Rubinisphaera italica: one gene and its partner. The protein of the gene in region 1 binds, or shares a complex with, the protein of each later gene. Links are inferred from orthologs where the notes say so. Each region holds a gene or a part of one and is shown on either strand. Other genes may lie near its edges.

What was found.
Region 2: the proteins of Pan54_RS05095 (region 1) and smc are in contact, whole or in part, in a crystal structure (PDB 3ZGX), measured with the Bacillus subtilis proteins. The link is inferred for Rubinisphaera italica from one-to-one orthologs.

The regions. Positions count from the first base shown.
Region 1 is NZ_SJPG01000001.1:1,324,820-1,329,478, forward strand. The notes cover bases 1,335-4,116. They hold Pan54_RS05095 (segregation and condensation protein A), read right to left. Parts: upstream 3,220-4,116; coding sequence 2,449-3,219; downstream 1,335-2,448. Other genes in these bases: Pan54_RS05090 (ATP-binding cassette domain-containing protein), read right to left, coding at 1,335-2,364; Pan54_RS05100 (TIGR04283 family arsenosugar biosynthesis glycosyltransferase), read left to right, coding at 3,521-4,116. In the rest of the region: more of Pan54_RS05090, read right to left, coding at 1-1,334; more of Pan54_RS05100, read left to right, coding at 4,117-4,210; Pan54_RS05105 (ABC transporter permease), read right to left, coding at 4,287-4,659. UniProt on the Bacillus subtilis protein: Participates in chromosomal partition during cell division. May act via the formation of a condensin-like complex containing Smc and ScpB that pull DNA away from mid-cell into both cell halves.
Region 2 is NZ_SJPG01000002.1:8,488-14,775, forward strand. The notes cover bases 1,265-5,675. They hold smc (chromosome segregation protein SMC), read left to right. Parts: upstream 1,265-1,593; coding sequence 1,594-5,475; downstream 5,476-5,675. Other genes in these bases: Pan54_RS25595 (flagellar basal body P-ring protein FlgI), read left to right, coding at 1,265-1,469; Pan54_RS25605 (NAD(P)/FAD-dependent oxidoreductase), read right to left, coding at 5,536-5,675. Outside these bases: more of Pan54_RS25595, read left to right, coding at 1-1,264; more of Pan54_RS25605, read right to left, coding at 5,676-6,288. UniProt on the Bacillus subtilis protein: Required for chromosome condensation and partitioning.

The DNA.
Region 1 (4,659 bases):
CCGGGGATGTAATCCGCTGGCGGGTTCATCGAACAGAAATAATTGATGCAGCCCGGATGTTGCATTGAGATACGAAGCGAGCTTGAGTCGCTGGGATTCTCCGCGAGAAAGCGTGGCGGTCGATTGTCCAAGTGTCAAATACCCGAGGCCGACATCTCGCAACAATTGCAGTTTGCGCAGAATGCTTTGATGGTTCCTGAAAAAGGCAAACGCCTCATCGGCTGTCATCGAGAGAACATCGTGGATGTTACGATTACGATAACTGACTTTCAGCGTCTCCGGCTGAAAACGGGAACCATGACATTCGGGGCAGGGAAGTGTCAGATTCGCCAGAAACTGCATGTCCATTTCAATGAAACCAAGACCTTCGCAATGTGAACAGCGCCCCCCACGGCTCGAATTGAAACTGAATCGCGAAGGGGTATAACCGCGTGCTTGTGCATCAACTGTTTCAGCAAACAGTTTGCGAATGTCATCAAAAACCTTGAGATATGTCGCTGGCGTGCTGCGTGATGATTTCGTCAACTGCGTTTCATTCATCAGCACACATTCGTCAATCGAGTCTGCTCCCGTAATACTCGCGACTTTTCCAGCAGGTCGGAAGGGATCGTTCTCGAATGTGACGGCTTCTTTCTGTTCGCCTCGATCTGCAATTTGCAGAGACAATGCAGGGTAAAGCGTTTCGCAGATCAGAGTAGATTTTCCGCTACCACAAACTCCGGTCACGGCCGTCAGTCGCTTGAGCGGAAATTGAACGTCCATTCCTTTGAGATTGTGACAATGAATATCAGTCAACTGCAGGAGATCTGGTTGATCATTGCTGAAATCGGAATTGTTCGAATCCTCTTTCTCCTGAAATTCTTTCTTGATTTGCTGCAGGTAAGGCTCGACTGTTCCCTGATAAGTTATCGTGCCCCCTTCTTTCCCAGCGGCTGGTCCCAGTTCAATCACACTATCTGCTTTGGCAAGAATATCGCTGTGATGTTCAATCGTCAGGACTGTATTGCCATGCTCAACTAACTGACGGAGAAACTTGACAACGGGAAGCCGATCAGCTGGATGCAGTCCGTTAGTTGGTTCATCAAACAGATAAAGAGTGTTCACGAAATCGTTATTCAACGCTGACATCAGCACAACCCGCTGAAATTCTCCTTGCGATAATGTGCGAATCAATCTATTGAGTTGTAGTGAGCCTAAACCGAGTTCGAGCAGGAGAGCAATCCTCTTCTGCAGAACAGTTCGCAGTGACTGAGAGATTGAAGAACTCAGGGAACCAATTCGATTTAAATTCTCGTTGAGCTCCTGCAACGTGAAATTTTGAATTTCTGCATAAGTCAAAGGACTGTTTGACGTTGAATCAGCTGGGAGAAATCTGGCCAGTCGAGCCACTTCTCTTAATCCTGATCCCTCGCACCCCTCGCACAAATGTGTCGATTTATTTGTCACCTGGATTCCACGTCCAGAACATTCAGCACATGCACCTATGGGAGAAGTCGGCCGAAACAATTGAGGTTCGAGTTCCGGATAAATCGTGCCACACTGGGGACATTCCGGCTCGCTGGAAAAGAAATATCCTTGCCATTCGCGATCACGTTCATCGGAAATCGGGATGCGATACTGAATTCCTGCAACTACTTCTTCTGCCAGAATTAGACAACGCCCCTGTCCGATATTGAGAGCCTGTTCCACACTCTCTGCGGTTCGAGAATTCTCGGTCTTCTCGGATTTGAGGCGATCCACAATCACCAGGAAACTGGCCGTTTTTTTGCTTTTCGAGGTTGTCCCGGAAAAGTCCAGAAAGCGATGGAACCCTTCATTCTCCCAGAAGGTTTTTTCCTCCTGAATAGCAGCTTCGAGCTGATCGACTTTTTTCGCCTGTACGCGCACGGGAATACAAACCTGAAATCGTATGCCTTCCGAAAACTGTGAAATCTGTTGCAGGACGTCGGCCAAATATTGGGGACGAACACCAAGCCGACATTGAGGGCATTGCAATTCGCCTGAGTCGATCAGCAGTCGTATGATCAACTCATCGAGCTCTGCAGTTTGTGAAAGTGTCGTATTGCCGAACCGAGGTTGATTTCGCAGGCCGATCGCAATGGTCGCGGGCAGATTGTCGATGCGATCGACATCGGGACGCTCCAGCTGATCGAGCAAATTTCGAGCAGAGGTCGAGAGCGTTTCAAAGTAACGTCGCTGACTTTCCGCATGCAGCGTATCGAAAGCCAGACTGCTTTTTCCGGAACCACTCACGCCCGCCAGAGCGGTCCATTGATGCAGCGGAATTGTGACGGAAACATTCTGCAGGTTATGAACCCGAGCCCCGATGATTTCGATCGTTTTTTCAGAACTCGACTCGGACATACATGAAAATTCTTCGTAGGACAGGCGATTGGCCTGTCTATTCAAGAGGCTTATTCAGATAATTGATGGAATGGATTTCCTCCATCAATCAGCATCTTCGTTGTCCCGGTCGACATTTTCAAGCGGCGGCAGAATCCAGATGTCCGCAAAATCCTGCTCCTGCTCGGCTCGATAATGGTGGTGCCTTAAGAGTTCCAGAATCGCCAGAAACATTCCGATCGATTTACTGCGATCGTCTTCTTTAGAAAACAGATCCTGAAATCGAACCCGACCCGTCTCGCGAACCTGTTTTCCGATCTGTTCGACATAGACATGAATGGGCGTCTCGTCGAAGCGGACGGTTGCTTCTCCGTCTTTCGTTTTCTTCTTGACGATTCGCGCAAACGCCCCGACCAGGTCCCAGATTTCCAGATCTTTAATCACATCATCAGCGACGGAACGTTTCGAAGAAGGGCGTTCATCAGCCAGGCGGGGATATCGATCCTGCCAGGCAAGCGCTTGCTCCTGCAAAGCTTCAGCAGCTTCCCGCAATTGCTGATACTGCAACAGATGTTGCACCAGATTCTGGTTCGTCTCCTCAGCTTCAACTTCCTCTTCCTGCTCGACGGTTTCATCTTTAATCAACGCCAGCCGACTTTTCATCTCCAGCATAGCCGAAGCAGCGACCAGAAAATCGGCTGCGATATCAAAATCAATAATTTCGAGAACTTCCAGATATTCCAGAAACTGCTTCGTAATATCTGCCAGCGAAACCTCCAGGACATCGACTTCCTGCTTGCGTACCAGATACAACAACAGATCCACAGGACCGTTGAAGAAATCTTTCACATCAATTTGATAAGAAGTGGCTTGCATGAAGTTTTTACATGTAGGTCAGGCAGTGCATAACGAATTGGACTTAGAATTCTCAAGAACCACGGATGGACACGGATAATCACGGATAGAATGAATCTACGTTTATCCGCGTCTATCTGCGGTTCTTTTTCTCATATAAGATTGACTCTCTTCTCAAACTTGGCGTCTTGGCGGTTCAATATGGAATTTCAGCGCGCTATCCTGTAATCAGTATCGACGGAATAATCCGAGCGACGTGAATAAGTGATGCAGTTTCGCAAAGTTACCTCCTTTACCACAGGAGGAAGTGAGTAAATGACCAATGGACATTTCAATTGTGATCCCGGCTCTCAACGAAGCCGAGCGAATAGGGCGGTTGATTGATTCTTTACGTAACTTGCCAGATTTCGGAGAATTGAATTGTGAAATCATCGTTGTCGATGGCGGGAGTCAGGATGAAACTTTCGAAGCAGCCAAAAACGCAGATCTTGTTCTGAAAAGTTCTCGGGGACGTGCGATTCAGCAAAACACAGGAACAGAGCAAGCCCGCGGAGAAATTCTACTATTTCTGCATGCAGACTGTGAATTAACGGCCGGGACATTGCTCGATGCAAAGTCCCAACTTGTTAAGCCGGGGGTGATCGCAGGTTGCTTCTCGCAGAAAATCGATGCTGCTTCTTACAGATATCGAGCGATGGAATGGGGAAATCGTCAACGGGTGCGCTGGCTCGGCTGGTCTTATGGTGATCAGGGTCTGTATTTGAAACGAGACATTTTCAACAGTCTCGGCGGCTTTCCCCAAGAGCCATTTCTGGAAGATTTGATCTTCTCAAAGCGACTTAGAAAACTGGGACGAATTGCTGTCTCGCGACAAAAAATCATCGTCAGCCCCCGCCGCTGGCAAAAACAAGGGCTCTTCCGGCAAACGCTCAGAAACTGGACCATCATCACGCTTGCTCATTGCGGAGTTTCCCCGACGAGATTAGCGAAGATGTATCCGAGTGTGCGGTAATCGTAGGTCAGGCTGTGCATGACGAATATAGACGTCTCACATTCATCTTGTCAGGCACAGCCTGACCTACGGCTTTTTACGATGAAAGATTCTCCGCCACGTCCGTTCGATAGGCTGTCAGTCCGGGAATGAATCCGACTAAGGCGGCCAGACCGATCATCACGGGGATGATGGTCAGTTCCATCGGATCGAAAACGAGTGGATCGATGATGAGTCCGGTGCTGGCTTCGAGGATTGGGCTGGCGAACATGATCAGTCCATGTCCGAGCAGAATTCCAATGATTCCTCCAGCCAGACAAAGAATGATGGATTCGGTGAGGATGATTGAAAAGACTGCCATACGGTCTGCTCCGAGTGCCCGCATGATGGCGATTTCCCGTTTTCGTTCCGACATCGAATTATAGATGCTGACAAAGATGCTGACTCCCGAAACCACAATGATGATTGCG
Region 2 (6,288 bases), on another replicon or contig:
GCGCCAAAGGGAGTGGCCCCATCCTGGTTTCAACCGGCGAGGATTCTTCCAGCAGCTTGCTGAAACGCGGTCACATTGTCGGCGGTGGTGTCGCATTTGAAAATCGAGATATGTATCTGTTCATGCGAAACGAATTCCGCAGTGTGCGTAACTCGACACGTGTTGCACAAAGAATTGGCGTGCGATTCTTCAGTTACGACAGCTATGGAAAACGCGAGCCACTTGCCAAAGCTAAAACCGATCAGAAACTCGTTCTGAAAATTCATCCCGCTTACAAAGACAACTTCCCCCGTTACGTGCAGGTGATTCAGAATATTGCATTCCGCGAAACCGAAATTGAACGCCAGGTTCGACTCGAGCGACTTGAAAAAGAGTTGTTGATTCCAGAAAAAGCGGAACAAGCCGCTTTGCAGCTCGAAGCGATTGGCCCTGATGCGATTCCCATGCTCAAAAATGGCCTGACGGCTGACTATTTTGAATGCCGTTTTCATTCCGCCGTTGCGTTGTCCTATCTCGGCGAACCTGCCGGGCTCGAAACACTGTATATTGCGGCTCGGGATGTTCCCGCATTCCGCGTGTTTGCTCTAACCGCAATGACCGTCGTTGAAGAAGGAGAGACATTCGCCTACTTACGTCAGCTCATGGACGAACCTCTTCTGGAAACTCGTTATGGGGCATTCCGCGGGATGACCACGATTGATGAGAACGAACCATTTGCACGCGGTGAACTACTCAATGACCAATGTAAACTCCACGAGTTGAAAATTGGTGGCGAGCCGATGATTCATCTGACACATCGGCAGAAAGCCGAAATCGTTCTCTTTGGCGACAAACTGCAATTCCACACTCCACTCGCGTTGACAGCGGGACCACATATCATGGTCAATAGTGCTCCCGGCTCCAACGAGGTGGTCATCAGCAAGTATCGCATTGGTGAACCCGATCAGCGAAAGGTTGTCTCGACGAATATCGCCGATGTCATTCGCGCTGCTGCCGAAATGGGAGCCAGTTATCCCGATATTGCCCAGATGCTCGTTCAGGCCGAACGCCAGTTGAATCTGCCAGGTCCAATTGGAATCGATATGTTGCCAGAAGCCGGTCGGTATTATCAGCGACCAGACAAACCCGATGGGAATACACCTCATCAAGCCAATAGTAATGGTAAGAAAACCAAAGTTGGTCGTTCTAACATGACGCCGAACCCTTACACCAAAATCAGTGAAGAAAACGAGGAGGAAGCCACCAAGCCGATTCTCTCGACAGAAATCCTGGAAGAAGAAATCATCGAAGATCCGACTGCGACCGAAATTGAACCGGATGCAGACGGCGAGCAGGAAATGAAATCCGCAGAAAGTTCGAAAGAACCTGAACCGGTCGAACGAGGATCCAACCCGATTAAACGTCTGAAAACGTTCATGAAACAAAAAACGCACGGGGAACTGGTTTATCCCGAGCAGGAGGAAGAATAAAAACCGCAGGCCTGTCTACAACAGGCATCGTCGTCCAGCCCTCAAAACCGCAAGTGTGGTCTCGAGGGCTGACTCCGTTTCTGTTCGGTCCCCGCCGAACTGATTTTATTGTCAGAAATCCGTCATGTTGAAATCCCTGGAAGTCTTCGGCTTCAAGAGCTTCGCCGACCGCACAACATTTGCGTTCGCGCCGGGGATTACGTGCGTTGTTGGGCCGAATGGATCGGGAAAAAGTAACGTTGTGGATGCGATGAAGTGGCTGCTCGGGGATCAAAGCCCTAAGAGTCTTCGTGGCAAGAACATGGCTGACGTCATCTTCAACGGCTCCCGCTCCCGCAAAGCCAGCGGATTTGCCGAAGCGACGCTCACCTTCGACAACACACAGAACATTCTCGCGGCTCCCTACGATGAAGTTCGAATCACGCGTCGACTTTATCAGGGGGGCGATTCGGAATATCTCATCAATGGCGACACCTCCCGCCTCAAAGACATCCGCGATCTATTCGCTGGGACCGGAGCAGCCACCTCTGCTTACAGTATTATTGAGCAGGGACGCGTTGGTCAGGTTCTGCAGGGAAATCCCTCCACCAGACGTTTACTGTTCGATGAAGCCGCCGGAATCAGCCGCTTCAAATCTCGCCGTGTCGATGCCGAACGAAAACTCGAACGAGTCTCCCAGAATTTATTGCGTCTGACAGACATCGTCGATGAAGTCGAAACTCAGCTCAACGCCTGTCGCAGTCGAGCCGGCAAAGCCGCCAAATATCGCGAGTTCAGTAGACAGTACGATGCTCTACATCTTGGCATTATCGCCGACGATCTTCGCATCCTTTCTGCCAGAAAACAGGAAGTCGTTGGACGAGCCGAAGTCGCTGGTCAGGAACTCGCAGAATCCCAGGAACGACAATCGGGCATTGAAGCCGAGCGCGAACAGTTACGTAACCGCTATCGACAAGCTGACGAGGATCTGCAGGAAACGGAATCGAAACTCTCGACCTTGATGCAGCAGCGATCCAGTCTGCAGACCTCCCTGCGGCATCAATACGAACGCGCCCGCGAAGTTGCTGGCGAAGCGGAACTGCTGCGCAAACAACGCTCCGAATTGAAGCGACGTGTTCACGATATTGACGACGAGATTCGCACAGAGAACGAACTTTGCGAAGAAGCTCGGCAAGCGGTCGCGAAAAAGCAAGCTGAGCAGGAATCGTGTACCGCTTCATTGCAAGAGCTTTCTCAAGCCATTGAAGAAGCTCGGCAACAACAGCACGAGCAACGTCGACTGATGGGTGAACGTCAGCGGGAACAGGCGACGGCTGAAAGTCAGTTGAAACATTTGACGAGTCGTCAGGAAACCATTCTGACTGCTCAAAAACGACTGCAACAGGAACGCGTTGACCTGCAGACGGAAATCGAGCAGCGTCAGTCAGCCGTTTCCGAAGCGGAACGCGTTTACGGCGAAGCCGTCGCGAAGCATAGCGAGCACAAACGCCGCATTGATGAAATCCTCAAACGTCGTCGCAGCCTCGAAGAACAACTTTCGGCCATCGTCACTCGGCAAGCCGTCGACCGTGAACAGCGTTCCGCCTGGGAAGCGCGACTCGGGTTACTCGAAGATATGGAACAGCGTCAACTCGGGTTGAGCATCGGCGTCCAGGAAATCCTGCAACGCGCTCGCAAGAGCCCGCTTACGCCCTGGAAACATGTGCTCGGAATCCTGGTCGACTTCTTCGAATGCGATCTCGAACATGCTCCTCTGATTGAAATCGCCCTCAATGGCAGTTCGCAGATGGTCGTTGTTGATCAACTCGCTCCAGTTCTCGAATACCTGGATCGTCAAAGCACACAATTTGAAGGTCGCATCAGTTTTGTAGAATTACCTCAAGGGAAATCGCAACCTTATTCTACCCAGCATGTCGATGAAGAATTCCTGCAAACGCTGCAGCAATCGTCCGATGTCATTGCACGAGCCGATACGCTAGTTCGTTGCGAAGATCTGTATCGACCACTCGTCGAACGACTGTTACGAAATACCTGGATTGTCGATTCACTCAATTCTGCTCGACGTTTTGCTGTGCAGGCCCCGCATGGAACTCAGTTTTTAACCGAACAGGGTGACCTGTTCGGTCATGATGGAGTGATTCAAACCGGAACCATTCAGGCGGAAGGTTCTGTCGTTTCACGGCGTTCGGAAATCCTGCGGATTCGACAGGAATTAACCGCTCTCTCTCGTCACATCAATCGACTGGATGAAAAGACGGATGAATTCGACGCCCTGTTAAAACGTCTCGGCGAAGAATTGGCGAATGCGCAGGAATGGATGGAGTCACAAACGGCTGAACTCTCTGAACTGAAACAGCAACTGGTCACTCGAAAAAGTGAACTGGAGAGCGTTCTCAAAGATCAATCCCGCATTGATAGCGATCTCGAATCGCTCGATAAACAGTTCACATCCGTCATTGCAGAACGCGAATCCCAGCAGCAGGAACTGACTCAACTCGCCGAGCAAATAGCCGAGTTGAATCAGAATGGCGAACATCTGGTCGAGCAGGTAACTAACCTGCGCGATCAGGAACGCCAGATCAATCATCAGCACGATCAGGTGAAAGTGGAACTGACAAAAATCCAAGAACGACTCAGTTCGGTCGAACTCGTTTTCAATCGTCTGCAAAAAGATCGCGAACTGCGAGAGGCTCAATACAGCGAAGCAATGTCGCGTCAGGATGCCGCCTTACAGAAACGCAGCCGACTCGAATTGCAAATCCTGAACGCTCAATCCAAACTGGCGGAGCTATTCCTGATCGGCGAACAACTACAGATCGACGCTCAACGATCTCGACGTTCACGATCAGAAATTCAGGTCAAGCGAGATCGCAGTAACGAACAGGCACGTCAAATCACTGATAAACGACGCGCTCAGGAAGAGGTCGTTCAGGACCTGCGCATCGAACGCCGCGATATCGACACCGAACTTGACGGCCTGCTCGAAAAACTCGGCGAAGAATACCAGGTCTCCATTCCCGAATTAATTAATGCGGGCGTCTCTTCCTACGAACCTTACGAAGCCTTCCGACGGGGAGAAGAAATTCAGGCACTTGAGTTGATCACCCATAAAACTGTCAGCGAAGACGATCAGAACGATACCGATTCCGAAGTGGAAGAAGTCCTGAGCGAAGTCTCTGCTGAAGAAGGGGAATCTACGGATCAAACGGAAACCGAAGAAATCATCGAAGACGAATCTGATCTCGCCGCTGTATTGGCACAGGCTCCTGTCTGGGCCTGGCAATCGGCTGAGGAAAACTTCGAGGATGTTCGCGACGACATCGACCGGGAAGTGTCACGACTTCGCAAGAAAATCAAAGCCCTCGGTGCGGTTGATCCTGAATCTTTACAGGGGCTCGATGAACTTGAAAACCGATTCCGTCACCTCAATACTCAATTGCAGGATTTGAAACACGCCCAGGCGACGTTGCAGGACATCATTCGCAAAATCAATAACGAGAGTCGACGGATGTTTGTCGAATCCTTTACCGCCATCCGCTCTCAGTTCCAGGAACTGTTCCGGCAACTTTTCGGCGGTGGCGAAGGGGATGTAATTATGGAAGACGATTCCGATCCGCTCGAATGCGGCATCGAAATTGTCGCGCGTCCTCCCGGCAAAGAACTCCGCAGTATCAGCCTGCTCTCTGGTGGAGAAAAAACGATGACAGCCGTCGGCTTGCTGCTCGCAATTTTCAAGAGCCGCCCGAGCCCGTTCTGTATTCTCGACGAATGCGATGCCGCTCTCGACGAAGCGAACATCGACCGCTTCGCCAACGTCATCAAACAGTTCAAAGACAAAACCCAGTTCATCGTCATCACCCACCGCAAACGCACTATGACCGCCTCCGACCGCATCTTCGGTGTCACGATGGAAGAAGCCGGCATCTCGAAAAAATTGACAGTCCGCTTCGAGGATGTCGGAGAGAACGGCGAGATTAATACATCGCCTGAGAACAAGGCGGCTTAAATCCGATGAGCCATGCGTCCGTATTCTCATGATGATGAGACTGAGTAGGCGACATTCGTCTTATAATATCTCATGGAGAATATGTTCTGCGGTCATTCTTCCGGACTGCATCGCTCCATTGATCGATCCATTCACCCGATAGTCCCCACTCACCAGAATATCATCGCGCAGCTTCACAGGTTGCTGTGGAGGATTGAATGCGGGTGCAGTGAAATTCGGAAGCGCATAAGGAATCCGATAAGTGCGCAAATGCTTCCAATGCACAACCACGCTCCCAAACCATTCTGCCAGCTTGATCTGCACATCTCTGAGTAACTCATTGTTATTTTCTGGAGCATCAAGAACCGTTACAGAAATTAAGGACTGACCTGCAGGAGCATATTCAGCAGAGACCTGACTCGGCACACACAGATTATTAATCAATCCCGATTTCTCACCATAGAGCACCAGAATCGGTTCCTGAACGGGAGGTTTTTCTGCAGAAAAATAAAGGCAGGTGACCGAGCGGGGCTTCCGCTTCGATTGAAGTTCCGGCAGAAAAGCTTCCGCCGCAGGCTGCTCCGTAGCCACCACAACGCATCGACTAGAAATACGTTTCCCATCAGCAAGAACGACATTCTTGCCCTCAATTCGATCGACCGTTGTGCCGAGCTGAATCGAGTCTTCAGGCAGATGACGGCCAATTTGCTCCGGTATTCTCTGCATACCTCGTGCTGGCAAAGTGGCTTGCCCCTGGCTGAACATTCGAAACACGAAATACAGCATTCGAGCAGATGTTTCTAATTGAGAATCGAGAAACACACCACCAAGAAA